Wigglesworthia glossinidia endosymbiont of Glossina morsitans morsitans (Yale colony): one gene and its partner. The protein of the gene in region 1 interacts with the protein of each later gene in a pairwise test. Links are inferred from orthologs where the notes say so. Each region holds a gene or a part of one and is shown on either strand. Other genes may lie near its edges. The genes, in order: lpdA and odhB.

Region 1 (9,890 bases):
ATGTAGTACACCTGCTATTATATAAAAAGTAGTTGTTTTGCCTGCTCCATTAGGACCGGCTAGTCCTACAATTTCGTTAGAATTTACGTGCAGACTAATATTGGATATTATTTTTTTTTTTTATATGATTTAAATATATTATTAATAGTTAATTTCGACATGTTGATTAATATATGATGAAATATCAAAGTGTGTTTTATTTAAAAGTTAATATAGTTTGAGTTTGTTTATGATTTTGACTATTTGCTTGAATAATGTTGCTTTTCAAATTAATTGTCATGTTATCACTAAATATATTGCCATTAATTTGCTTAAAATTGACACCTCCTGATAAAAATAAAATTTTATCTGTAATATGAAAATATATTTTCGTACAAGAGATTTGCGTAATTATTTGATTTTTTTCAATTTGTTTTAAAATAATTGGATTTCCATATCCTTCTAAAAAATTTTTTTTGTTTTTTTCTTGTAAAAGAACAATTTTATCCGCTTTAATTATAAAATTTCTATATTTTAATTGAACATTTTTAGTAAAAACTATTTTTTTAGATTCAATATAAAATACTTGATTATATGCAAATATTTGCACTTTTTCTATCGGTATATCATATGCTAATGATATTTGTTTGAAAAATAAAATATAAAGTAATATTAAAATTTTTTTATTTTTCATGAAAAATAGTAGTATTTTGATTTAATGTAATAATTTTATTTTTTAAATTTCCTTGCATATTTATTCCAACAGAGCAAAAATATAAGCCATATAAAATAGTTTTTTTCTTAGATATAAAGTCTTGAGTTCTTAAATTTATTTTAAAATTTTCAGTTAATAAGCGCTTAATATACGTATGATAAAAAAAATTTTTTATTTGTACATTTCCAGATAAATTTAAATAATCTTTTGATAAATATGCGCGTATAGATTCTATAATCCACATAGGAATGTGATGATCATCAAAAATTGTTATTATAGGATAAGAAAAAAATATATATTCATTTTGAGACAAAAAGTGCATGTTTTGTGCGGAAATACTATATTTTAATCCTCCGTAAATCTGATTTATCGAAAGATTTGAATAATTTAATGGGCTTTTTAACTGCATATAATAAAGTGCACATAAGCTGCGTTTAGGAATAGCAATAAATATGATAGGAACAATTAAAAAAAATAAAATTCTTATTTTATGAAATCTAAATTGTTTCATATTTGTTTTATGATGCTTATATAAATAACTTTAAAAATTTTGTTAATATTGAAATAAATATAAAAAATTTATTTAATTTAAATGTATGATTTTGTTTCATATAAAAATTTTATAGAAACTAATATCTTTTTATATAGATATGCATATAATATTTCATTTATATATTCAAAAAAATAATCAATCCCAAAAAATAAAGTTTAATATTTATAATTAAGAGGCATAAATGAGCATTAATAGCATTAAAGCAATACAGTTTGTTGATAAAATTAATAACATTGAAAAAAAAAATAAAAATCAAATATATAAAAATAATATTATTTTAAAAAATAAAAAGCAAAAAAATCAAGATTTAATAAATTTAAGCGTACTCTTTAAGAAAATAAAAAATAAAGAAAATAATATTGATATCAATAAAATAGAAAAAATACGTATTTCTATTAATCAAGACTCTCTATGTAATGATTTAGATAAAATAGCAAACGCTTTAATTCAAGAATCTATTTTTTTATCTAAATAAAAAATATTCTTATAAAGTTTTTAAAAATTTTCAATGTACAACTTTTTTGTTTATTAATAATATTATTAACTTTTTAATCTAGATGCATAGTGAAATCTAAAGATTTTATATTTTTTGTTAATTTACCAACAGCAATATAATCAATGCCTGTAGAGGCAATTTGAACTAAATTTTGTTTTGTAATATTTCCTGATGCTTCTAAAATTGCTTTATTGCGATTTATTTTTACTGCTTTTTTAATATTTTGATAAGAAAAATTGTCTAGCATAATAATGTCTGTTTTAGCATCTAATGCTTCTTGAAGTTCTTCTAAATTCTCTACTTCTACTTCTATAGGGAGATGAGGAAAATTTAATTTTGCAGTATTCACTAGATCTTTAATTGATCGAGAATATTTAATGTGATTATCTTTAATTAAGATACTATCAAATAAGCCCATCCGATGATTGCATGCGCCTCCACATAAAACTGCATATTTTAGTGCATATCTTAATCCAGGTACTGTTTTTCTAGTATCTCGTAATTTTACGTTTGTTTTTTCTAAAAGTTTTACATAACTTTTTACTTTAGTAGATACTCCAGATAAAGTTTGAAGAAAATTTAACGCTACTCTTTCTCCAATTAAAATAGTTTGCGCTGGTCCATGTATATTACAAATTAATTGATTTTTTTTTATTTTATCTCCGTCTGATACGTACCAATGAATTTTTATGTTTTTTTCTATTTGTTGAAATACTTCTTCGAACCATTTTGTACCGCATAGCACTCCTTCGTCTTGCGTAAATACATTCGCTACAGTATTATGATTATGCATTAATAAAGAACTGGTAATGTCAGAATTCACATCTAATTCTTTCCCAAGATCTTCTATTAAAGCATTTTTAACGGATAAAAATATATTTTTTTTTATTTTTTTAATAAAACTTTTATTTTTAATCATTACAGTTTAGAATTTTATAGAAAAACGAAATTATTCAAAATATATTATTCGAATATAGTTTAAAAATTAGTGTATACGATGCTTCATATAATACTTTTGATATATATATTTTTTAATAAATGTTCAAATATTTATATGATATTTAAATTTAATATTAATTTAAAATAGTTTAATATTATAAACTATATTTTGAATATACTCAATAAATTATCCTAAAATATTGTTTGTATAATTTTTAGTAAATATCACTAAATATAATTACTTGTTAACCTATATCAAATTAAACGACGAAGCATAATTTATACAGATATTAATTCTTATTTGATATTTTTGTTTTTTTATAAATAGAATTTAGTTTAACAGTATTTAAATAATTAATATTGATAAGTTATATTATTCTTTGTAAATATATTTTTAATTTTTTTTCATAATCATTTAGTTAAATTAATTTCTTGTATCACATAGATATCTGCATAAAATATAAATATTAATGTTAATAATTGCTAAAAAATATAAAATATATATATTAATAATAACATTCATAATTTGACATTGATATAAATAAGATAAAATTTTCTAAAAATTTTAGGAGCATTCAATTATGTCAAAGCATTCATATTACGATATAGATATTAGCGAAACGCACGAATGGATAGAATCTATTCAAGCAGTAATTAAATCTGATGGAATTTTAAGAGCACAGTACTTAATTGATAAAATTTCACAAGAAGCTAAAAAAAACTGTAACGATCAAATAATGTATAATCAAAATTATGTGAACAGCATTTCTGTAGAAGAAGAGCCTCTATATCCAGGAGATTTACAATTAGAACGTCGCATTCGTTCTGTAATTAGATGGAATGCAGTCATGATGGTTTTAAAAGCTTCTCAAAAAAATTTAGAATTAGGAGGTCATATATCATCTTTTCAATCTGCTGCAACTATTTATGAAGTTTGTTTTAATCATTTTTTTCGCGGGCCTGAATCTAATGATGGAGGAGACCTAGTATATTTTCAAGGTCATATTTCACCGGGCATTTATGCTCGTGCTTTTCTTGAAGGTCGCTTAACTAAAGAACATCTTGATAATTTTAGACAAGAAACAAATGGTTGCGGATTATCATCTTATCCTCATCCAAAACTCATGCCAAATTTTTGGCAATTCCCTACAGTTTCTATGGGGCTAGGTGCAATAAGCGGAATTTATCAAGCAAAATTTCTTAAATATTTGCATCATAGAAAAATCAAAAATACCGAAAAAAAAGTAGTTTATGTTTTTTTAGGCGATGGAGAAATGGATGAACCTGAATCTAAAGGAGCTATTAATATAGCAGCTCGTGAAAAATTAGATAATTTAATTTTTATTGTAAACTGCAATTTACAAAGATTAGATGGTCCTGTATATGGAAACGGAAAAGTTATTAATGAACTTACAGATTTTTTTCAAGGTTCAGGCTGGGAAGTAATTAGAGTAATTTGGGGAAGTAAATGGGATAGTCTTTTAAAAAGAGATACATCTGGAAAATTAATTCAACTAATGAATGAAACTGTCGATGGAGATTATCAAAATTTGAAGTCTAAAAATGGAGCATACATTAGAAAAAATTTTTTTGGAAAGTTTCCTGAAACTCAACAACTAGTACAAGATATGACTGACGACGAAATATGGAATTTGAACAGAGGTGGACATGATCCGAAAAAAATATATGCTGCTTTTAAAAAAGCTAAAAATATTCAAAATAAACCAGTGATAATACTTACACATACAGTGAAAGGATATGGAATGGGAGACTTGGCAGAAGGGAAAAATATAGCACATCAAATAAAAAAAATGAACGAAACTAGCATAAAAAATTTTCGTAATAGATTTGATCTATACGATATCAAAGATGATCAATTAAGTATTATGCCGTATATTTCACTGAAAAAAAAATCTCAAGAATACGAATATTTACACAATTGTCGAAAAAAATTGTTTGGATATTTACCTAAAAGAACACATACTTATGCTTCAATTAATCATGTACCTTTACTTGAAGATTTTTCATCTCTTTTAAAAGAACAAAAAAAAAATATTTCCACTACAATAGGTTTTGTGCGAATACTAAATATTTTACTAAATAATCAATCTATTGCAAAATATTTAGTGCCAATTATTGCAGATGAAGCACGTACATTTGGAATGGAAGGATTATTTCGTCAAATTGGAATTTATAATCAACATGGACAAAAATATATTCCTCAAGATCAAGAGCAATTAGCATATTATAAAGAAGAAAAAAAAGGACAAATTTTGCAAGAAGGTATTAACGAATTAGGAGCAACTGCTTCATGGATAGCAGCCGCAACTTCCTATAGCACTAATAAAATTACTATGATTCCATTTTATATTTATTATTCAATATTTGGATTTCAAAGAGTTGGAGATTTGATATGGTCTGCAAGCGATCAGGGAGCAAGAGGTTTTTTAATTGGCGCTACATCTGGACGAACTACTTTAAATGGAGAAGGATTACAACATGCAGATGGACATAGCCACATCCAATCTTTAGTAATTCCTAATTGTATTTCTTATAATCCAACATATGTATATGAATTAGCCGTTATCATACAGAACGGTTTGCAACGAATGTATGGTATAAATCCTGAAAATATTTTTTATTACATTACTACTTTAAATGAAAATTATTATATGCCATCTATTCCAAGTGGAGTAGAAGAAGGAATTTGTAGAGGTATATATAAATTAGAATCTTTTTATTCTGGAAGTAAAAAAGTCCAATTAATTGGATCAGGTGCAATATTAAGAGAAGTGAGAAAAGCAGCTCAAATTTTATATGAAAAATATAGTATTAGTGTCGATGTGTACAGCGCGACTTCATTGACTGAAATAGCACGTAATGGACAAGACTGCATGAGATGGAATACGTTGCATCCAACGAAAGAACCGCGTATACCATATATTAGTCAAATTATGAACGCCGCTCCCGTTGTAGCATCTACAGACTACATTAAATTATTTGCGGAGCAAATCAGGAATTTTATTCCGTCAAATATTTTCAAAGTATTAGGTACTGACGGATTTGGATGCTCTGATAGTCGAGAAAATTTACGTAAACATTTTGAAATTAATTCAGGATATATTGTTGTTAATGCCTTAAGTGCTTTATATGAAGCACATAGTATAACATCAGAAATTGTAGTGCAAGCAATTAAAACTTTTAATATTGATGTCGATAAAATCAATCCCCGTTTAGTTTAATAAAGGATAACAGATGAATACCGTGGTTAAAATTCCAGATATCGGGATAGAAGATGCAGAAGTAACAGAAATATTAGTAAAAATAGAAGATAAAATTAAGAAAGAACAAGCACTGATTACAGTTGAAGGAGATAAAGCATCTATGCAAATCCCTTCTCCTATCTCAGGGATTTTAAAAAAAATTATGGTAAAAATTGGAGATAAAGTATCTACTAATCAAGAAATTATGTTTTTTGAAAAAACTGATAAAAATGATAAATTTATTGCCAAAAAAATGCTAAAAAAAGTTGAAAAAAAATTACTTGATTCTAAACATGAAGAGTTTAAAAAAATATATGCTAGTGAATTAGGAATATTGAATCGTGCCGAAATTATACGTGTATCAATTCATGAAGAAAATAATATAAAAATTAATTCTCCTATTTTAATTATTCAAGATTGCAAAGGAACTAGAAAAATTTTATCAACAATTTCTGGAATAGTAAAAAATGTTCAAATTAAAGCTGGTGATCACGTTGACCCTGACACATTACTTTATGATATTTATGTTTCTAAAATTTTTGAAAAAAAACCAAAAAATTTGTTAAAAACCATAATTCAAAATAATCAAATATATGCTAGTCCATTAATAAGACGCATTGCATTAAAATATAATATTAATTTATCTCATATACACGGTAGCGGTCGTAAAGGAAGAATTTTACCTACAGATCTTGAGAAATATATTAATATTTATGAAAATAATCAACTGAGTCAAAATACGAAAAATGTTCAAAGTTTTTCAGAAGATTCACAGTACGAAGTATATGGAAAAATTGAAATTCAAGAATTGACGAAAATAAAAAAAGTTTCTGGAAAAAATTTATCTAAAAATTGGAAAAATATCCCACATGTAACACAATTTGATCAGGCAGATATTCATGAATTAGAAATTTTTAGAAAAAATCAAAATATTATATTACAAAAAAAAAATAAAATAAAAATTACAATTTTATCTTTTGTTATTAAAGCTGTTATTGCAACTTTGAAAGAGTATCCTCAATTTAATAGTTCTTTATCTCAAGATCAAAAAAAAATATTTTTGAAAAAATATTTTAATATCGGTATTGCTGTAAATACAGAACAAGGATTAATGGTACCCATAATTTTTAATGCGGATTCAAAAGGGATTCTAGAAATCTCTCAAGAGATATCAAATATTGCAAAAAAAGCTAGATCAGGAATATTGTCCAATAAAGATATGAAAGGTGGATGTTTTACAATATCTAATCTAGGAGGTATTGGAGGAAAAGAATTTACTCCAATTATTAACGCTCCAGAAGTAGCAATTTTAGGAATTTCTCAGGCGAGTATACAAGCTATTTGGAACGGCGATACTTTTGTGCCCAAATTAATGTTGCCATTATCTTTATCTTATGATCATCGCGTCATCGATGGCGTAGAAGGTGCTAAATTTATTAATTTTTTTAAAAACCTTATATCTGATATTAGATTACTAATATTGTGATTTCTATGATTTTTTTAAAAAATTAAATACAATTAACTTTTAATAGAAATTAAGGCTTACATATGAATACAAATGTTATTAAAACCCAAGTTGTAGTGCTTGGATCGGGTCCAAGCGGATATTCTGCTGCATTTCGCTGTGCAGATTTAGGACTAAAAACAGTTTTGATTGAACAATTTTCTGCGTTAGGTGGTGTATGCTTAAATGTTGGATGTATTCCATCTAAGTCATTGTTACATATTGCACAAATTTTAAATGAAACAAAGATGTTAAAAAATGCAGGAATATTATTTAACAAACCTAAAATAGATTTATTTCAAATGAGACAATGGAAATCTGAAATTATCTTAAAACTTACTAATGGTTTGAAATCAATGGCAAATGCTAGAAAAGTCGAAATTATACATGGTTATGGAAATTTTGTAGATTCACATATATTAAGCATAAAAAATCATGAAAAAACAATTACATTAAACTTTGATCAAGCTATTATTGCAGTAGGATCAAAACCAATACAACAAACTCTTATTAAAGAACCAAACGAAAAAATTTGGGATTCTACAGATGCTTTAAAAATTAGTTTTATTCCAAAAAGATTACTAATTGTTGGAGGCGGCATTATTGGTTTAGAAATGGCAACTATTTATCATGCGTTAGGATCAGAAATATATATCTCCGAAATATCTGAACAAATCATTTCTGCAGCCGATTCAGACGTAATAGAGAGTTTTTATAAAAATATAAAACATAAATTTAATATTATGTTAAATACTAAAATTAATAATCTACGCACCTCGAATAATCATGTTCAAGTAGAATTGAATAATACTAAAAATAATAAAATAACAAATATGTCATTTCATGCGGTTTTATTTTCTATAGGTCGTAGTCCAAATTCAAAATTGATTAATGTTCAGGATATTGGAGTAGAAGTAGATAAATCAGGATATATAAAAGTGGATAATCAAATGCGTACCAATATACCACATATTTACGCTATTGGAGATGTTATTGGACAACCTATGTTAGCTCATAAAGGAATGTATCAAGGTCACATAGCAGCAGAAGTTATTTATGGAGAAAAACACTACTTTGATCCTAAAGTAATTCCATCAATTGCATATACTTATCCAGAAGTTTCTTGGGTTGGAATTACAGAAAAAGAAGCAAAAATAAACAAATTATCATATGAATCTTCTACTTTCCCTTGGAGTGCTTTAGGAAGAGCAGTGTCTTCTGGTTACAATGGTATGACTAAATTAATCTTTCATAAAGATACAAAAAGAATTATTGGAGGCGCTGTAGTCGGTTGTAATAGCAGTGAAATTCTCGGCGAAATTAGTTTGGCAATTGAAATGGGTTGCGACGTGAATGATATTGCTTTAACAATTCATGCGCATCCAACGCTACATGAATCTATTGGAAGAGCATCTGAAATGTTTTCTGGAACTATTACTGATTTTTTAAATAAAAAAACTAAAAATATAGTTTAAATTATAATTGGAATAAAAATAATTTAAAAATTTAAATTTTATATTGCTATTGGTGCTTTTATTTTAGGATGATAACGATAATTCATTAAATGAAAATTTTCAAATTTGTAATTAAATAAAGATTTCGGTTTTTTCACTAATGAAATTTTAGGTGATCGAAAAGGTGTACGATTTATTTGTAATTTAGCTTGTTCTAAATGACTTTTATACAAATGTATATCGCCTCCAGTCCAAATTAATTCTCCAATATCAAGATCGCATTGTTGCGCAAACATATGTAATAGCAAAGCATAGCTAGCTAAATTAAATGGCAAACCAAGAAAAATATCACAGGATCGCTGATATACTTGACAAGATAAAGTATCATTCACAACATAAAATTGAAATAAGACATGACATGGAGGAAGCGCCATAAATTTTAAATCGCTAACATTCCAGGAAGAAACTAAGATTCTTCTAGATTCTGGAGTATGCTTTAATTGATACAAAGCAATCGATATTTGATCAATTGTAGAAAAATTATCAACATTCCAAGATCTCCATTGTTTTCCATATATCGGTCCTAAATTTCCTTGGAAATCAGCCCATTCATCCCAAATAGATACTTTATGTTTATTTAAGTACGAAATATTTGTATCTCCATTTAAAAACCATAACAATTCATATACTATTGATTTAAAATGACAATACTTTGTAGTTAACAAAGGAAATCCATGTTTTAAACTTATTCGTATTTGATGTCCAAAAATAGATAGAGTGCCTATTTTAGTACGATCTTTTTTTTCAAAACCATGATGTAAAGTAAAATTTAATAAATTCAAGTATTGTTTCATTTTTATTTTAATTTTCTTTTAATATTACAAGATGAATATACAATTAATATAATTCCGATAAAAATCATAGGAAAAGATAATATTTGACCTAAACTTAAATAATTAAATAACAATCCTATCTGAGGATCTGGCT
Region 2 (10,791 bases), 110 kb from region 1 along the record:
TGTGCATGGAGCTAATAGATTAGGTGGCAATTCTCTCTTAGATTTAATCGTATTTGGAAAATCGTCTGGTTTACAAATTAATAAATTATTATCTTCAGGTTATTTTCCAAAAGAAGCTAGTCAATCTGAAATTGAACGCACAATCAAAAATTATTTAAATTGGAATAACCCCAAAAATAGAGAAAATCCTATAATAATTAGAAAAGAACTACAAAAATGTATGCAAAAATATTTTTCTGTATTTAGAAAAAAAGAAACTATGCAAAAAGGATTATGTCAATTACAAGAACTAAGAGAACGCTTATTACATGCAAAATTAGATGATCAATCCAATCAATTCAATATCAATCGAATAGAATGTTTAGAATTAAATAATCTAATGGACGTATCTTGTGCAACCGCTTTTTCTGCTCTTTTTAGAACAGAAAGTCGAGGCGCACATCATCGAAACGATTTTCCAAATAGAGACGATAAAAATTGGTTATGTCATACTTTATATTTTCTCGAAAAAGATATTATGAGAAAAAGAGACATTAATATGCAACCAAATTGTAGATCAGCTTTCCCACTTCAAAAAAGATCATATTAATATGAAAAAAAATATTAAAATTATAATTTCTATATATCGCTATCATCCAGATCATTTAAAAGCACCTAAAATGCAAAGTTTTGATTATTCTTTGCAAGAAAATAAAGAATTAATGTTACTGGATGTGTTAATGGATTTAAAAGAACGTGATCCAACGTTAGCATTTCGTAAATCTTGCCGAGAAGGTGTCTGCGGATCTGACGGAATGAACATTAATGGAAAAAATGGACTTGCCTGCATTACTCCAATTTCTAATCTATTAAAAAATAAACAAAAAAAAATTGTAATACGTCCTCTTCCAGGATTACCTGTGATTAGAGATCTTATTGTTGATATGAAATTATTTTTTCAACAATATAAAAAAATAAAACCATACTTAATTAATAACGAAAAAATACCAAACAAAGAACGTTTACAATCCCCTAAGCAAAGAGAAATGTTAGATGGAGCATATGAATGTATTTTATGTGCTTGTTGTTCTACTGCATGTCCATCGTTTTGGTGGAATCCAGATAAATTTATTGGACCAGCAGGATTACTATCTGCTTATCGATTTTTAGTTGATAATCGAGATACAGAAAAATCAGAAAGACTAAAGAAACTAAATGATGCGTTTAGCGTATTAAGATGCCATGGAATTATGAATTGCGTTTCTGTATGTCCAAAAAAGTTAAATCCAACACAAGCAATAGGGCACATTAAAAATATGTTAATTAAAAAAGTATTTTGTAAAGATTAATTGATTTAATAAGAAATTCTAAAAAAGAATTCATATTTATTTTCATGTTAATACAAGAATTATTAAACTTAAGGTATTAAGAATGCAAAATTCTAAAAATAAAAAAGATCTTTTGTTTCTTTTAAACGGAATGAACAGGTGTTACATTGAACAAATATATAAAAATTATTTAAATAATCCAAAATCTGTTAACTCTGATTGGGAAAATATTTTTCACGAATTTTTTTTAAAAAAAATTGATCAAAAATCTGTTAAAAAAAATTTTTCAGATACATCTAATATTGAATATAAAAATGTGCAACATCATATTACTACAGAAATACAGGTATTAAATTTTATAAATTCATTTCGTAAGTACGGTCATATTATTGCCAATATAGATCCATTAAATTTAAAAAAAATAGAAGAAGTAGAAGAATTATCTTTAAAATTTCATGGATTTTCTAATAAAATATATGATCAAAAATTTAATGCGGAAATATTTGGTATAAAAAAAAATAATGTATCTTTTAAAGAAATTTTAAACTTCCTACGTAGCACATATTGCGGTCCAATTGGATTTGAATACATGCATCTTGATAATATAAAAGAAAAAATATGGATTCAAAAATACATTGAAAAAAATTTCAAAAAAGATTTTTTAGAAATAAAAGAAAAAAAATCTCTTTTAAAAAGCATTATAAAAGCAGAAGAAATTGAACATTTTTTAGGTAGAAAATTTCCCGGAGCAAAGCGTTTTTCCTTAGAAGGAGGAGAAAGTTTAATCCCGATGTTAAAAGAAATTATTATGCGATCTTCACAGAAATATAACACTAAAAATATTATTTTTGGAATGTCTCATAGAGGAAGATTAAATGCTTTAATAAATATTTTTGGAAAAGATATAAATAATATATGTCACGAATTTTCCGGAAATAGAAATCTTCCTGAAATTTATAGCGGAGATGTGAAGTATCATCAAGGTTTTGCATCAAGTATTCAAATTCAAAATAATACTATAAATTTATTATTAGCTTTTAATCCATCTCATTTAGAAATTATAAATCCAGTTGTTATGGGAATAACAAAAGCTCAATTAGATAAAAATAATACACAAAACAAAAATTGTACACTTTCAATAACAATACACGGAGATGCTTCAATTATTGCGCAAGGTGTAATTCAAGAAACACTTAATATGTCTAGAACACAAGCACATCAAGTAGGAGGAACATTACGTATTGTTGTTAATAATCAAATTGGTTTTACCACAGATGTTCAAGATGCCAGATCTACTAGATATTGCACAGACGTGGCTAAAATGATACAAGCACCTATACTTCATGTAAATGGCGACAATCCATGTGCTACTATATTCGCTACACGTTTAGCTTTAGATTTTAGAAACAAATTTTTTCGTGATGTTTTTATTGATTTCGTATGTTATCGTCGCCACGGACATAACGAAGCCGATGAACCTAGAGTAACACAACCTATAATGTATCAAAAAATCAAAAAACATCCCACTGTAAAAACAATATTTTCTAATGAATTAGAGCATCAAAAAATAATTTCTTCTGAAGAAATAAAAAAAATTGTTAAAAATATACGTAAAAAAATTATTACTGAAAATAAAACTATCAGTTTTTGTCAAATAAAAAATAAAGAAAATTTATGCGCAAGCACTATAAATGAGAAAATAAATAAAATAAATATTAGTTTTTTAAAAAAATTATCTGCAAGCATATTTAATATACCTAAAGAAATTGAAATGGAATCTAGAGTAAAAAAAATATTTTTACAAAGATATGAAATGATGCAAGAAAAAAGATCTTTTGACTGGGGTGCAGCAGAAATGTTGTGTTATGCAACATTAATTTATGAACATGTATCGATAAGATTATCCGGAGAAGATGTTGCACGAGGTACTTTTTTTCACCGTCATGCAGTAATTTACAATCAAAAAAATAATTCTATTTATGTTCCTTTGAATACAATTAAAAATACTTTATCAAAATTTAATGTGTGGAACACTACTTTATCTGAAGAAGCATCTTTAGCTTTTGAATATGGATATTCAATCAATACAAACAAAACTTTAGTAATCTGGGAAGCCCAATTTGGAGATTTTGCAAATGGCGCCCAAGTCGTAATCGATCAATTCATTACTTCTGGAGAACAAAAATGGGGACAAAAATCCAATTTGGTTATGCTTTTACCTCATGGTCATGAAGGTCAAGGACCTGAACATTCATCAGCACGTTTAGAACGGTATTTGCAACTATGCGCTCAAAACAATATACAAATTTGTATTCCTTCTACACCTGCTCAGGTATATCATTTATTAAGAAGACAAGCTCAGTTTAAGATTAATTGTCCATTAATTATTTTTTCACCAAAATCTTTGCTGAGACATCCTTTAGCGACTTCTTCATTTCAAGAAATTGCAAATTATAAATTTCAAGAAATTATTTATGATCCAAATTACGAAAAAAATAATCATTGTATTAAACGTATTATTTTATGCTCTGGAAAAATTTTTTATGATTTATTTAGTATTTTGAAAAAAAATAATACTCATAACATTGCTATTTTTCGAATAGAACAATTATATCCTTTTCCAGATTTTTTAATTAAAGAAATAATTCCTAAATATGAAAACATAAATTCGATATGTTGGTGTCAAGAAGAACCAAAAAATCAAGGAGCATGGAATTGGATTAAAAGTTGTTTTGATTCTATTAAAACACACATAAAACTAACTTATATCGGTCGCCCCGAAGCTGCTTCAACAGCAACAGGATACTTATCTGTATACAAAAATGAACAAAAAAAAATAATTCATAAAGCTCTCGATATTGAATATTTAAAAGGTTAAGGATATATGAAAATTATAGATATATTAGTTCCTGATCTTCCAGAGTCAGTAACAGACGCTACTGTATCAAATTGGAAAAAAAAATTAGGGGATTTTGTAGAAACAGGAGAAATTTTAGTAGAACTAGAAACTGATAAAGTTGTATTAGAAGTGCCATCTCCAAATTCAGGAAGACTAGTACAGATCTATCATAAAAATTCTGAATTAGTTTCTTCGCGTCAAAAATTAGCTAGTATAGATATTACTAAAAAAAATCAAGTTTTAATACAAGAAAAAAATACACTTGAAGAAAAAAAACACGTAAGTAAAGAAAAAAAATTATGTGAAAATTTATCAGAAAAAAAAAGCGACATATTTTTTTCACCATCAATACGTAGATTAATTGCAAAACAAAAAAATTTTTCAGCAGATATTGTTCAAAATTATTCTATATCATCAAATATTAAAAATTATGCTAATCAGCTCGAACTATCACGTCAGCTAAATTTAATTAAAACGGAAAATTCTGTAAACAACACTCACAAACTTGATGCAATAAATATTTGTCAAGAAAAAAGAGTCAAAATGACGCGATTAAGAAAATGCATATCAGATAGATTGTTGTATGTAAATAACAATACAGCATCTTTGACAACTTTTAATGAAGTTAATATGCAATCTATAATAAATTTAAGAGAAAAATATCGAGATATATTTGAACAAACTCATAAAATTCGTTTAGGATATATGTCATTTTTTGTTTCTGCCGTAATAAAAGGACTCAAAGATTTTCCAGAAATTAATGCAAATATAGACGGGGAAGATATTGTATATCACAATTATTTTAATATTAATATAGCTGTTTCTACTCCAAAAGGGTTAGTAACTCCTGTATTAAAAAATGCAGATAAAATGAGCATTATTGAAATAGAAAAGAAAATTAAAGATTTTGCCATTCGAGGTAAAAATAATAAGTTAAATATTCATGATTTAGAAGGAGGCAGTTTTACCATTACTAATGGAGGGATATTTGGTTCTATGTTATCGACTCCAATTATCAATCCACCACAAAGTGCAATTTTAGGAATACATGCAATAAAAGATAGAGCTACAGTAATAGATAAAAAAGTTGTTATCACACCCATGACATATTTAGCTTTATCTTACGATCATAGATTAATTGATGGTAAAGAAGCTGCTAGTTTTTTAGTTACTGTCAAAAATATGTTAGAAGATCCTATTAGGATTTTTTTAAATATTTGAAATCAAAATAATATAAAATTTATTTTTTTTAAATTATCCAGATATTATATACGGAAAATTATCATGAACTTACACGAATATCAAGCAAAAGAACTGTTTTCTCAATATAAAATTCCAATTCCAAATGGATATAAATGTACTAAATATAGTGAAATCGAGAAAGCTGTCGTAAAATTAAATCCTGGACCGTGGGTAGTAAAATGTCAAATACATGCAGGCGGTAGAGGTAAATCCGGAGGAGTACAAACATTAAATTCTATTGATGAAATTCATAAATTTGCGAAGAAATGGATAGGAAAACGTTTAGTAACCTACCAAACAGATAATATAGGACAAACAGTAAATTCAATATTAATTGAAAGAAAAACATATATTAAAAAAGAATTATACTTAAGCTTAGTGCTAAACAGAATACAATCTAATATATCCATACTTGCTTCTTTTACAGGCGGTATAAATATTGAAAATGATATTAAAACAAATAAAAAGATAATCTTTAAAGAAAATTTTGATGTTTGTTGCGGATTTCAGCTGTTTAAAGCAAGAAATTTAGCATTTCAATTAAAACTATTTGGAAAACAAATAAATCAATTTGTGACAATTTGTGAAAATTTAACATATTTATTTATCGAGAAAGATCTTACTCTTGCAGAAATTAACCCAATTGCTATTAATCAAAATGATGATTTATTATGTTTAGACGGAAAATTAAATATAGATGAAAATGCTTTATATAGACAAGTGCATTTAAAAAAGATACATGATAATAGTCAATTAGATTCTAGAGAAGTATATGCTGAAAAGTGGGGATTAAATTATATTCCGTTACAAGGAAACATAGGCTGTATGGTTAATGGTGCAGGTTTAGCAATGGGCACTATGGATTTAATTAAATTGCACGGCGGTAATCCAGCAAATTTTTTAGATGTTGGAGGTGATGCAACAGTAGAAAAAGTAGATCAAGCTTTTAGAATTATTATTCTTGACAGCCATGTAAAATCTATTTTAATTAATATTTTTGGAGGAATTGTTAAGTGCGATCTTATTGCTGATGGTATCATACAAGCAATTTCTAACTTACAAGTTAATATACCAGTTATTGTACGTTTAGAAGGTAATAATTCTAAATTAGGAGCAAAAAAGTTAATAAATAGTAATTTAAATATTATTACAGCAAATTCACTAGATGATGCGGTTAAAAAAGCAATTGAAAATATTGGGAGAAAGACTTATGTCGATTCTAATCGATAAAAATACAAAAGTTATTTGTCAAGGATTTACTGGAAAACAAGGCACATTTCATTGCGAGAAAGCATTGCTAGAAGGTACAAAAATTGTTGGAGGAGTGACTCCCGGAAAAGGAGGAACAAAACATTTAGGATTACCAGTTTTTAATTCTGTAAAAGAAGCAAAGCTAGATACTCATGCTACAGCATCAGTAATTTATGTACCGGCAAAATTTTGCAAAGATTCTATTTTAGAAGCGATTGACAATAATATTAAATTAATTGTTTGCATCACAGAAGGTATGCCTATACTAGATATGCTTATGGTAAAACAAAAATTAAACTTAACTAATATTACTATGATAGGACCTAATTGCCCCGGAATTATCACACCTCATCAATGCAAAATTGGTATTATGCCGAACAACATTCATGTTCCAGGAAATATTGGCATTGTATCTCGTTCAGGTACTTTGACATATGAAGCCGTTAAACAAATTACAGACATAGGTTTAGGACAATCTACATGCGTAGGAATCGGAGGAGATCCAATTTCAGGCACTAATTTTGTAGATATATTAAAGTTATTTGAAAAAGATCCGGAAACTCACGCAGTTTTAATCATTGGAGAAATTGGAGGAAATTCGGAAGAAATAGCAGCAAAATTTGTTAAATCCTATATGAAAAAAAAAGTATTTGCTTATATCGCAGGTATTACGGCGCCACAAGGAAAACGAATGGGACATGCCGGAGCAATAATTGCGCAAGGTGAAGGAGGAGCTGAAGAAAAAATTAAAATGTTAAGAAAATCTGGAGTAACAGTTATTAAGAATTTGTCCGATATAGGAGTATCTATTAAAAAAATTATTACACAAAATAAAAAAATGTGATATTTAGATAATTTTTAATTTAAAATGTATTAAAAAATTAATTAAAATTTTAATCTTCAAATAAGATAGTAAAAAAATTATAAATTTAAAATAGTTAATTTTTTAAATTTTTATAAATTTTTTATTAAACAGTGCAGTACTTCAAATAAACAATTTGAAGAAATTTTATTTATTACAAATTTTGCTATTACTTATTTGTAATTAAAATTAATTAGTGCAAAAAAATAATAAAATTTTTGTCAAACTTTAAATTTTATTTTAGGGTTTTAATAATGAAGAGCATGAATATATTTGATTTATTTTTAAAATCAGATTTTTTACTAAAATTTATTTTTTCTTTTTTATTATTTTTTTCTATTTTATCATGGGTAATTATTTTTTATAAAATTTTTACATTAAGATACATTCAAAAAGAAATAGAAAATTTTGAAAATAATTTTTATTCAGACAAAAATATAAATTTTCTTTATGAAGAACAAGAACATAAACAAAATACACTAGTAGGATATGCACGAATTTTTTATTTAGGATTTAAAGAATATATGGAATTAAAACATTTAAAAAATACACCTGAATCTATTCTTGACAGAACTAAGCACATTATGAACGTCGTAGTGAATCGAGAAATTGAAGTTTTAGAAACACATATTTCAACTTTAGGTAGTATTAGTGCTATTAGTCCATATATCGGATTACTCGGTACAGTTTGGGGTATTATGAACATATTTTATAAAATTAATGATTATACAAATTTTACGATACAATCAATTGCTCCAGACATTTCAGATGCTTTAAGCACTACAGCTATGAGTTTATTTGTTGCAATACCAGCATTAATTTCATTCAATAAATTCAGTGTAAAATCAAATGTTATTGCTCAAAATTATCTAAATTTTTCTGAAGAATGCGCTGCAATTTTATATCGTAAAATAATTTCTAAAAAAGATTAACTTTTTTTAAAAATCTATTTATATGCGTAGAAAACTATACAAAAACGTTAAATTTGATATTAACATTATTCCATTAGTAGATGTTTTATTAGTGCTTATGTTAATCTTTATGATTTTTTCGCAAGATTTTTTGCAAAAAATTACAGTTAATTTACCGAAAGAAAATTTTTATGATACACAAAATGAACAAATTGAAATTATTATTGAAATTTTAAATAAAAAAAAATATAACTTATTAACACAAAAAAATAAAGAATATAATTTAAATTTGCAACAATTAAGTATCGCAATAAAAAATAAATTTTTAAATAACCCACGAATAAAAATTTTTATAGGCGGAGAAAAAAGTATTCCATACGAAGAAATTATAAAAATTATTAGTGTTTTAAATAAGATTGGAGTGCAATCTATTGGATTAATTGCTCAATCTGATTTAATTCATTAATATTTTTTTAAAAATTAAACAAAAAAAGTAAATTTAAGGTTATAATTACTGTGAAAACATCTAATTATAGAAATAAAAATGCTAAGCTAGCGATATATTTATCGATATTTTTACACGTAATATTTATTTTATGTTTATATTTAACAGTATCTTTTACAAAAAGAAATATTAAAAATTTTTACCAAATTAATACTTTACATAAAAAAATTATAGATTCAAAAGAAAAAAATTTTTTTCAAAAAAAAATTAAAATAAATAATCAAGAGCAACTTATAAAGTTTTATTATCAAACATTAAAATTACCTGAAAATAAAAAAAATATAATCGATAAAAATTTTTCAAATAAAATAGAAAATAAAAATCAAACACTAAAAGTACATGATACACAAATTAATCAAAAAAAAAACATAAAAAATAAACTTAAAAATAATTTTCTGTCAAAAAAATCGACAAACATTATAGACAACACAATTGAAAATTTAAACAATACAGTACATAATAATCATGTTATTTATAATCAAAATTATACATTATCTTCTGAAATAGAAACATATAAAGAAGCGATAAAACAATCTATTAAAAATAAACTATATGACTACAACACATTTATAGGAAAAGTATGCGAATTAAATTTAGAAATTTATTCAAGTGGATCAATTAAATCAATTCGTATGATTAGCGGAGATGAATCACTATGTTATGCTGCAATTACATCTGCAAAATTAGCACGAATTCCTCCGGCACCTAATTTAGAAATTTATAAAATAGCAAAAAAAATAACTTTGCGATTTTCTCCTGAATAGTAAAATATAAATTTTAAAAATTTCATTTTAAAAATATTAATACTAAAACTGTTATTTTAAAATAAATCAATGTACAATAAATACCTAAAAGGATCTAAAATAAATATAAATGAATAAATTGTTATTAATATTTTATAGTATTTTTTTTTGTAATTCTATATTATATGCAAATATTCATATCGATATTAATCGAGGCATAGATGTATCAACGCCAATTGGAATTTCTTCTTTCAGATGGATAGATAATCGCTCAAATAATGAATTAGAAAATATCGCAAAAGTTATTGCATGTGATCTTCAAAATAGCGGAAAATTTTCATCAATAATAATACCGGAAAAAAATAAAGAATATTCCAAGTTATTTACTCAAAAAAATTTTAATTTTTCTAGTATTGCTCAAGAATTAAACATTAACACGATTTTAATAGGCAAAATATCATTAAATAAAAAAAACGAATATTTGATTTCGTATAAGTTAATAGATCTAGTGAATATTCCAGGTAAAATTTTGTTAAATAGTTATCGTACAGCTCAGATACAATCATTTCGAAAAGTTGCACATGACATTAGTAATGAAATCTTTAAAAAATTAACCGGAATATCCGGAGTATTTCATACTCATATAACTTATATTATGCATAATAAAAAAAATGAATATCCGTATCAGTTATGTATTGCAGACTATGACGGATATAATCAAAAAATTATTCATCAATCACACATGCCTCTTATGTCCCCAGCTTGGTCTCCAGATGAAAAAAATATTGCATATGTAACTTTTGAGCATGGAAATTCTGCAATAAAAATAAAAAATATCCAAAATGGCGCTATTAAACATATAGCAAGTTTCCCATATCATAATGGCGCTCCTTCATTTTCTCCAGATGGAGAAAAATTAGCGTTTGTTCTTTCAAAAACAGGCAGTTTAAATTTATATGTTATGTTTCTTAAATCAGGATTAATTAAACAAATTACAAACAATCACAACAACAATACAGAACCTAGTTGGTTTCCAGATAATTATTCATTAGCATATACTTCGGATCAAAA

The links.
Region 2: the proteins of lpdA (region 1) and odhB interact in binary tests that used the Escherichia coli proteins (3 or more experiments, as listed by UniProt). The link is inferred for Wigglesworthia glossinidia endosymbiont of Glossina morsitans morsitans (Yale colony) from one-to-one orthologs.

Annotation. Positions count from the first base shown.
Region 1 is NC_016893.1:454,305-464,194, forward strand. What follows is about bases 6,846-9,708. They hold lpdA (dihydrolipoyl dehydrogenase), read left to right. Parts: upstream 6,846-7,493; coding sequence 7,494-8,924; downstream 8,925-9,708. Other genes in these bases: WIGMOR_RS02250 (2-oxo acid dehydrogenase subunit E2), read left to right, coding at 6,846-7,431; thyA (thymidylate synthase), read right to left, coding at 8,963-9,708. Also shown: WIGMOR_RS02225 (LptA/OstA family protein), read right to left, coding at 197-673; LPS export ABC transporter periplasmic protein LptC, read right to left, coding at 663-1,205; WIGMOR_RS02235 (hypothetical protein), read left to right, coding at 1,429-1,722; nadC (carboxylating nicotinate-nucleotide diphosphorylase), read right to left, coding at 1,796-2,662; aceE (pyruvate dehydrogenase (acetyl-transferring), homodimeric type), read left to right, coding at 3,264-5,924; more of WIGMOR_RS02250, read left to right, coding at 5,938-6,845; more of thyA, read right to left, coding at 9,709-9,757; lgt (prolipoprotein diacylglyceryl transferase), read right to left, coding at 9,760-9,890. UniProt on the Escherichia coli protein: Lipoamide dehydrogenase is a component of the glycine cleavage system as well as of the alpha-ketoacid dehydrogenase complexes.
Region 2 is NC_016893.1:351,884-362,674, forward strand. The notes cover bases 3,380-6,309. They hold odhB (2-oxoglutarate dehydrogenase complex dihydrolipoyllysine-residue succinyltransferase), read left to right. Parts: upstream 3,380-4,191; coding sequence 4,192-5,427; downstream 5,428-6,309. Other genes in these bases: WIGMOR_RS01715 (2-oxoglutarate dehydrogenase E1 component), read left to right, coding at 3,380-4,185; sucC (ADP-forming succinate--CoA ligase subunit beta), read left to right, coding at 5,491-6,309. Also shown: sdhA (succinate dehydrogenase flavoprotein subunit), read left to right, coding at 1-589; WIGMOR_RS01710 (succinate dehydrogenase iron-sulfur subunit), read left to right, coding at 603-1,328; more of WIGMOR_RS01715, read left to right, coding at 1,411-3,379; more of sucC, read left to right, coding at 6,310-6,678; sucD (succinate--CoA ligase subunit alpha), read left to right, coding at 6,659-7,543; protein TolQ, read left to right, coding at 7,825-8,493; WIGMOR_RS01740 (biopolymer transporter ExbD), read left to right, coding at 8,516-8,938; cell envelope integrity protein TolA, read left to right, coding at 8,989-9,741; Tol-Pal system beta propeller repeat protein TolB, read left to right, coding at 9,851-10,791. UniProt on the Escherichia coli protein: E2 component of the 2-oxoglutarate dehydrogenase (OGDH) complex which catalyzes the second step in the conversion of 2-oxoglutarate to succinyl-CoA and CO(2).